One region of the Salinimonas sediminis genome, then DNA from elsewhere that is predicted to be linked to it. Evidence: predicted binding sites of a transcription regulator. Region 1 holds the regulator's gene; each other region holds the start of a gene.

What was found. Region 1 encodes LexA, which represses DNA repair genes until DNA is damaged. Its sites were predicted from a motif close to TACTGTATNNNNATACAGTA; they were not measured.
Region 2: a site for LexA is predicted at 1,299-1,318, ahead of dinB (DNA polymerase IV). Genes of this name have one in related genera too.
Region 3: a site for LexA is predicted at 1,201-1,220, ahead of imuA (translesion DNA synthesis-associated protein ImuA). Genes of this name have one in related genera too.
Region 4: a site for LexA is predicted at 1,144-1,163, ahead of recA (recombinase RecA). Genes of this name have one in related genera too.

The regions. Positions count from the first base shown of each region.
Region 1 is NZ_CP031769.1:88,097-90,306, forward strand. It holds gene D0Y50_RS00410 (hypothetical protein) at 1-91, opposite strand, end outside; gene lexA (transcriptional repressor LexA) at 509-1,138, shown strand; gene coxB (cytochrome c oxidase subunit II) at 1,889-2,210, shown strand, end outside.
Region 2 is NZ_CP031769.1:3,706,781-3,708,990, reverse strand. It holds gene D0Y50_RS16260 (GAF domain-containing protein) at 69-572, shown strand; gene D0Y50_RS16255 (DUF6435 family protein) at 1,008-1,184, shown strand; gene dinB (DNA polymerase IV) at 1,332-2,210, shown strand, end outside.
Region 3 is NZ_CP031769.1:4,388,317-4,390,526, forward strand. It holds gene D0Y50_RS19190 (DUF885 domain-containing protein) at 1-614, shown strand, start outside; gene D0Y50_RS19195 (hypothetical protein) at 614-1,105, shown strand; gene imuA (translesion DNA synthesis-associated protein ImuA) at 1,226-1,915, shown strand; gene D0Y50_RS19205 (Y-family DNA polymerase) at 1,922-2,210, shown strand, end outside.
Region 4 is NZ_CP031769.1:890,243-892,452, forward strand. It holds gene mutS (DNA mismatch repair protein MutS) at 1-458, opposite strand, end outside; gene D0Y50_RS04005 (CinA family protein) at 576-1,106, shown strand; gene recA (recombinase RecA) at 1,256-2,210, shown strand, end outside.

The DNA of each region.
Region 1 (2,210 bases):
TAACGTAGTAGTAGCTGCCAGCCTGCATAGCAAAGCTGGCATTGGAGAAGATTGATAACGCCACCGCAATAAACCTGAGTTGAAAATTCATAGTAACTAAGCGAGCCCGCTGGTTGTGAAAAAAATACCACACATGGCTGTGCACGTACGGCGTTTTGAATATAGGGGATATTTCCAATACTCGCATCATAATCGACCCAGGCCAGCGATACTACCTTTGGCCGGGTGATCAAGCGGGGCTACCGGCATTATTACCGGTCACCACGCTGGCCAGTCTATTGCTCGATACAGTTAGATGGTAAGGTACAAGATTAAATTGATTCGGCCCAGCAAGTTCGACATCCCGAGCATGACCACAAAGATAGGCTTTACGAGTTTACCTACCAAAGTGCTTTAGGCATGCTAGTGCTACCTGTTCATAAACCTGTTATTTTCCGCGCGTTAACGCTTGCGAAATGTGGCCAACTGTATATACTCACAGTTAACTGTATGAAAACCCAGGCTGTTTATGCGTCCACTAACCCCCCGACAGACAGAAGTACTTGAGCTTATTAAATCCAATATGCGGGACACGGGTATGCCTCCTACGCGGGCTGAGATCGCCCAGCATCTTGGGTTCAAATCTGCCAATGCAGCTGAAGAACATCTAAAAGCTTTGGCTCGCAAAGGTGTGATTGAAATTTTGCCCGGCACCTCCCGTGGTATCCGCTTAACAACACCGCTTGAAGATGAAGCCGCGAATGAAGAAACGGGTTTGCCTTTGATTGGGCGGGTCGCTGCCGGTGAACCCATCCTGGCGCAGGAGCATATAGAAAGCCACTATCAGGTCGATCCTGCCTTGTTTCGTCCTCACGCCGACTTTTTGTTGCGGGTAGATGGCATGAGTATGAAAGATATTGGTATTTTAGATGGTGACTTATTGGCCGTACACCGTACTACGGATGTGCATAATGGCCAGGTGGTGGTTGCCAGGGTGGAAGATGATGTCACTGTTAAACGCTTCGAAAAGCGCGGTCATGAAGTGTTACTGCATGCAGAAAATGACGAATTTGCACCAATTAAAGTGGATTTGTCGGCCCAGCCTTTTACTATCGAAGGCTTAGCAGTGGGTGTTATTCGTAACGCTGACTGGATGTGATGTAAAAAGCACATTGCCAGCATTCCTGAAGCGAATGTTGGCAATAATTGTTGCCTGCGGTAACTTTTTCATTACCGCTGATGTTGGTAGCTTTACATTGCGTGTATTGACTATTCTTAAAACCTACCCGTTTTACCCCCCCTTCTATTGCTACATATGCCGTAATTAGGCGCGCTTACCGGAAAAAAATGTGTGTAACCACACTGCTTACTCAAATCAGCACGATGACGTTTATCATTTTCTAATAGCGCGCTGGTTTACCGGATGCTCACGGCATGTTCACACAGCCGCGGTGCAGACGCTTTTATTATCCAGGCGGGCATTTTATACCCTTCTACCGCTATACCCCTTTTGCTATCAAGCGTTTACCTTGCGATGAATAGCCCCTGTGCTGATTAGTAATTATCTGCCATTTTGATTTTTTAGTGCTTCGCCTGTAAAGGCGTTATCTTGTCTACGGCTATAGTCTCTGTTGCCACCGTTTTCATCGGCTGTATAGCCTCTCTCCACCCCACCAAATTAGCTGGTTGCTGGCTTTGAAAAGTCTTGCCCTGAATCAGCGACTTGCCAAAAAATTGTATAATTTTTTATCAAAAGACTAGACTCAAGGTTAAAAGTGTTTAATTCTTATACTGTTATTAACATAAGAATAACAATTACATAATACATCTATAACGGAATTAGTCGTAACAACGCGGGTCTATGGTTGGCAGGCAGGCTTCCAGGATTCGTCCATCACGGAGGTGTTGAGTGAAGAAGCTCGCAAATATCGTATTGATGGTTTTGGGGACGCTGGCAACCACCGCTGCATTTTCACATGCATTTGCTGCACAACAGGCTACCGGTGATGCTGCAACACTAAATCTTCGCAAGGGTGTTACTGATATCAGTGGTCAGGTCTATGACCTGCATATGCTGATGTTTACCATATGTGTGGTCATCGCCGTAGTGGTGTTTGGCGCTATGTTTATTTCCATTTATTTGCATCGGCGTTCGCGCGGTGCCACCCCGGCTACCTTTCATGAAAACGTAAAAGTTGAAATTGCCTGGACGGTAGTGCCTTTTCTTATCC
Region 2 (2,210 bases), 820 kb from region 1:
TTTAGGGACAATATTAGTCAGCTTACCATTTACAGTGACTCACGTTTTTTATTGTAGGAATAGCCACTATGGCGAATATACCTGAACTTCCCCATGAAGCAGCCCGGTTACAAGCCTTGCTTGATTTAAACATTCTGGATACCCCACCAGAAGAGCGGTTTGATGCGATTACCCGCAAAGCACAAGCCGAATTTAAGTGTAAAACCGTGCTTATCAGCCTGATTGCTGAAGATCGGCAATGGTTTAAATCGCGCCAAGGTCTGGATAAGCGGGAAACGCCCAGGAATATCTCTTTTTGCACCTACGCGATTGCAGAAGAGGAATATTTGATTGTGCCTGACACCCACCAAGATTTTCGCTTCAAAAATAATAAGCTGGTTAAAGGCGAGCCATTCATTCGTTCTTATGCAGGGGTCATTTTGTATTCTACCGAAGGATATGAGATGGGGACATTCTGCCTGTTGCACGACAAAGTAAAACATTACGATGAACAGGATATCCAGCGCATAAAACATTACGCCAAAATTGTGGAGCAGGAACTGGTGTTGTCTGAGGAGTTTGGACGGCAGTAGCTGTAACATTTGCTGCACCATCGTTGTACTTTAATAGCCACGATGGTGTCTGCGATTTGATTTGTTAACCGTAACTTTCTATATGCCAGCAGCGGTTTGGGCCTGCAATAATTCCTTTACCATTCCAAGACAACGCAAGAAAACATCAAGCAAGCTTTCATTTATACAATAGTTGCCAGTAACTTGAGTCCTCATATACAGCTTTCCTAATAAGCGCCGCAGAATGATAACATCCGGCTCCGGATACTTGTGCAGTTTGCTCAAGGTTAGCTATGTGCACCTACTAGCTTACTGAAGCTCGCCATTGCCTTGGATAGGGGCGTCTAATTTACTACCGGTCTTGTAGCGGCGTTATCAATATGACAGCAATTTCACTGTTATTTTGCCCAAGCCGGCCGCACACTGTTGGTTGAGATAATAGCCAGGAGATACGCTATGTTTACACTTTTTCGGCGTGACCCGATAAAAAAGCAACGTAAACGTTATGATGCGTTATTAGAGCAAGCCATGTACGCGCAGCGTAATGGTGATATTAAAACCTATTCAAATCTAACGGCTGAGGCTGAAGCGCTATGGGCAGAGATTGAAACTTTGTCGAAGGCGCCGCGATAGCAATCGGCTGATGATGCCATCAACAAAATCTTCAGTTGGAGAGTCATAGCGCTATAACGGTTAAATTTAATGCTGGCACCACTATAATTTAACGAATGAAACGCGGTACACTACGCCTGTTTATGTATACAGGTACTTTCTTTTCCCATGCGTAAAATTATTCATGTAGACATGGATTGTTTCTACGCCGCCGTAGAGATGCGCGATAATCCGTCATTACAGCACGTACCGCTGGCTATCGGCGGTAGCTCAGACCAACGCGGAGTCATCTCGACCTGCAATTACCCAGCCCGCCAATACGGGGTGCGCTCGGCCATGGCGACAGCCTATGCAATGCGTTTGTGCCCGGATTTAGTCATGGTCAGGGGGCGAATGGATGTCTACGTCAAAGAATCGTTGCGTATACGCGCGATTTTTGCAGATTACACCGATATTATTGAGCCTTTGTCATTAGATGAAGCATTTTTGGATGTGTCTGGTTCTGCACACTGTGGCGGGAGTGCCACGCTTATTGCTGAAGAAATTCGCCAGCGTATTAAACAAGAGCTTGGTTTGACTGCCTCAGCCGGCGTAGCGTCGTGTAAGTTTGTGGCAAAAGTTGCCAGTGATGAGAATAAGCCAGATGGCATATGTGTAATTACCCCGGATAAGCTGGATGCTTTTGTACGTAATATGGCATTAGAGAAAATCCCCGGGGTGGGCAAAGTCACTATGCAAAAGTTGCAGCGTATGGGGCTGGCCACTTGCGCCGATATCCGCAAGTATCCCTTCGAACGTTTGCAAAAAGAATTAGGTAAATTTGGTTCAGTGTTATGGGACCGGGCGCACGGTATTGATGAACGTGAAGTCAATGTCACTCGAGAGCGCAAATCGATTGGTGTAGAGCGCACCCTCAATGAAGATATCCATACACTTGAAGCCTGTCGGGCATTTATGCCCACCTTGTTAGAGAAACTTCATGAGCGCATTGCTGCCCACGAAAATAAACACACAAAAGGGAAGGCGGTACGGATTCGTACCCAGGGG
Region 3 (2,210 bases), 140 kb from region 1:
ACGACGCCCAGCCAGGTTATTACTGGGTAAATACTTATGCGTTGGATAAACGGCCTTTATATGCGCTTGCCGCGCTCACCCTGCACGAAGCCGTACCCGGACACCACTTGCAGATTTCGTTGGCCGACGAAATGGAAAATTTACCTGCCGTACGCCGTCAGACCTATATTTCAGCATTTGGTGAGGGTTGGGGTCTGTACGCCGAGTTTTTAGGCATTGAGGCCGGTATCTATACCACCGCGTACGATAACTTCGGGCGCTTAAGCTACGAAATGTGGCGGGCTTGCCGTTTAGTGGTGGATACCGGTATGCATATGTTTGGCTGGTCCCGGCAACAGGCTATTGATTACATGATGAAAAATACGGCGTTATCGGAGCATAATATTACCACCGAGGTGGACCGCTATATTTCCTGGCCAGCCCAGGCCTTGTCTTACAAAATAGGTGAAATCAAAATCAAACAACTACGGCGCCAAGCTGAACAGGCATTAGGCGATGAGTTTGATGTTCGCGAGTTTCATACCGCCGTGCTAGCCCATGGGTCCGTGCCATTGTTTGTATTGGAACAAAATATTAATACGTTTATTGATAATAAGAAAACAGGAAACCTTTGATGTTAGCGTTTGGTGTAGTGGGGATATTGGTCATTATTTTGATTTATTTTGTGATGCGGGCGCAAACCTTACAAAGAGAGGTCGCATTATCACGTAGCGGACTAAAAAATCAGACACAGCGGGCTACCCTAGCATTCAATAGCCTGACTCAGGTATGTCTGAAGCTACAACATATTTATACTGATAATATCGAAACCGCGTCCTCGAAAGGGCTTATTAGCTCAGCTCAATATCCTATTCTGGCCTTTCTAATGACCCACTTTGCAGAAATTGTGCTTGATTGCTACCAAGGGGGCAAAAATACTGAAGAAGCACTGACCCGGCTACTGGGGCCAGAGCAGGCCCTAACAATGGAAGATATTCGGCGTTTTATGCAAGAACAACCTAGTCAGATCCGCATGGCCTGGGCTAAAAATACGCCGGATGGTTTCATCAGTGCTTGTGAACAGATGTGTAACCAGGCTTTCGGCAAACCCCTGAAAGGGTCATAGAAAACCCGGCTCATTAAACAAAAATCGCTGTTAGGTAAGCCACTTAACAGCGATTTTTTTATCAGCTCTTGTCAGCTAAACTCGTTCACCTATAATACTGTATATACATACAGGTGAATTATGACTAACTCTACCCTACCTTTGACACAACATCCGGGTGTATGGCGGGCCAGTGAAGGCCGACATCAGGACACCACACAACGCCAAGATACTGGTTTTGCTGCGCTAAATACGGCTTTAGGCGGTGGCTTTCCGGCCAGTGGCCTGATCCGCTTACGCAGTTTGTGCGGGGTAGGTGAACTGAGCTTATTAAAAACGGTATTGGGGCAAAATAATAGCGAAAAACTGCTGGTTTTTATCAACCCACCCGGCCAAATTCATCAAGCCTGGCTACATCAAATGGCCATTAATCCGGCCAACGTTACCGTTGTGCACTGCCGCTCGGGCGATGAAGCGTTATGGGCTGCTGAACAATGTCTGAAAAGTGAGGCGTGCTATCAGGTATTGCTATGGCATGATGCAATCACCACTAAACAAGCCCGCCGCTTACAGGTAGCCTCGACTCAGCACCGGCTACGTTGCTTGCTATTTGAAAATAAACGGGTACAGCGTATAGCCCTGCCCCTGACACTGGATTTAGATATTCAGGCGGTAACGGGTGGCTTGCAAATAGACATTACCAAAAACCGGGGGGCCTGGCCTACCTCGGCTACCCAACTTATGTTTTGCTACACCCCCACTAACCAGGCTATTTACCGAGCCATGGACAATACCAGCGCCTTACACGCGTTGTCCCATATTGCGGGATAGCCAAATATGCTGTGGGCGTATTTCCATTACTATCAGCTTTTTCTGGATAATACCGAGATTACGGCGCCGCCGACGTCCTCTCAGGCGATAGTCGTTTATCAGGCAGCCAACAACCGTATTATGCAAGCCAACCAGGCCGCTCGGGAAGCAGGGATAACCCTGGGAATGGGCCTGGCTCAGGCTGGGGCATTGTGCCCACAATTGACTATTCTTGACTATCAGCAGGCTGATGAAACCCATCGCCTTACCGCCCTGGCTAACCGCTTATACCAACTGGTAGCTGATATCGTTCTGC
Region 4 (2,210 bases), 800 kb from region 1:
GCTTCATCACCACAATACTCAGCCACCAGAAAACGGCCGCTACTGACATCCAACGTAGCCAGACCAAATTTTTCGACCGTACCACATACTGCGGCCAGCACATTGTCCTGACGTTCTTCTAATAATGCTTCATCCGTTACGGTGCCTGGGGTGACTATGCGTTTAACCTGGCGTTCCACCGGTCCTTTACTGGTGGCGGGGTCGCCTACCTGTTCACAAATCGCAATCGATTCACCCATTTTTACCAGCCTGGCCAGGTAACTTTCTACAGCATGGTATGGTACACCCGCCATTGGAATAGGATCGCCACCTGATTTACCGCGTGCGGTAAGCGAAATATCCAGTAACTGAGCCGCCCGGCGAGCATCATCGTAAAACAATTCATAGAAATCTCCCATCCGGTAAAACAGCAGGATATTAGGATGTTGCGCCTTTATATTCAGGTACTGGCGCATCATAGGGGTATGTGATTCCAAAAGAGCCTCGGTGTTGTTAGTTAGGGTAGTACCACGGATGTGTAATAGGCAATGAAATGGTACACTTCACGCAATCTTTATCAGCGACGTATTATTCCTATGAGTGAGCTTTTTTCAACGCTAAGTGACAGTGACGCCGATGCTGAGTTGAGCCGAATGATAACACGGATAGGCGCAGGATTAAGAGCCCAAAACGGCTCTGTTGCCTGTGCTGAATCCTGCACCGGTGGGGGCGTAGCATTTGCTCTAACAGCGGTGGCGGGCAGCTCTGATTGGTTTAATCAGTCGTTCGTCACGTATTCCAATCAGGCAAAGCAGCAGCTATTGGGTGTAAGCGAGCAAACACTAACTGAATATGGCGCAGTATCTTCACAATGTGTAGGGGAAATGGCTCAAGGAACCCGCCAACGGAGCCAGGCCACCATAGGCATCAGTACCAGTGGCATCGCTGGGCCAGGCGGTGGCAGTACTGCTAAACCGGTCGGTACCGTCTGGTTTGGCCTGGCTATGGATAATGACATCATCACCGTATGCCAGCAGTTCAAGGGCGACCGGGCCGCAGTACGTCACGCAGCAGTGCGGTTTGCTATTGAACTACTGCACAACAGACTAGTTGAAAAGGTAAGCTGAGGCTTATAGGTTAAGAAAAAAGTAACGCTGCTCTTGAAACTGTATAATTATACAGTATAAAATAGCATCATTGAATTTTGAGTTATAAAGCGTGGTCAGCGCATGGGCGCTGGGGAAATGCCACCGCTTCACTTCTAGAGGAAGTTTCTGTGGACGATAATAAAACGAAAGCGCTTACCGCGGCCCTTGGGCAAATAGAAAAGCAATTCGGTAAGGGTGCGATTATGCGCCTGGGCGACAACCAGGCAATGGATATCGAGGCTATTTCTACCGGCTCCCTGAGTATTGATATTGCATTGGGAATAGGGGGCTTGCCGTGTGGGCGTGTGGTTGAAATTTATGGCCCTGAATCATCAGGTAAAACTACCCTGACATTGCAGGTAATTGCCGAGGCCCAGAAAAAAGGCAAAACCTGTGCGTTCGTGGATGCTGAGCACGCGCTGGACCCTATCTACGCTGAAAAGCTGGGCGTGAATATTGATGACCTGCTGGTCTCTCAGCCTGATACCGGTGAACAGGCATTGGAAATTTGCGACATGCTCGTGCGTTCCGGCGCTGTAGATGTAGTTATTGTTGACTCGGTTGCCGCACTAACCCCCAAAGCGGAAATTGAAGGGGACATGGGAGATTCTCACGTAGGTTTGCAGGCACGCTTGATGTCTCAGGCATTGCGTAAGCTCACCGCCAACATTAAGCGCTCGAACACATTGTGTATTTTCATCAACCAGATTCGGATGAAAATTGGCGTAATGTTTGGTAACCCAGAAACCACTACCGGGGGGAATGCCCTGAAATTTTACTCTTCTGTACGTTTGGACATCCGTCGAATTGGTGCGGTGAAAGAAGGTGACGAAGTCGTGGGTAATGAAACCCGCGTAAAAGTGGTAAAAAACAAAGTCGCTCCTCCGTTCCGTCAGGCTGAATTCATGATCCGTTATGGTGAAGGTATTAGTAAGGAAGCTGAGCTAATTGACTTGGGTGTGAAACAGAAATTAGTGGATAAAGCCGGAGCCTGGTATAGCTATAAAGGCGATAGAATTGGCCAAGGTAAAGCCAACGTCATTAATTTCCTGAAAGAAAACCCTGCTATTGCCGCAGAAATTG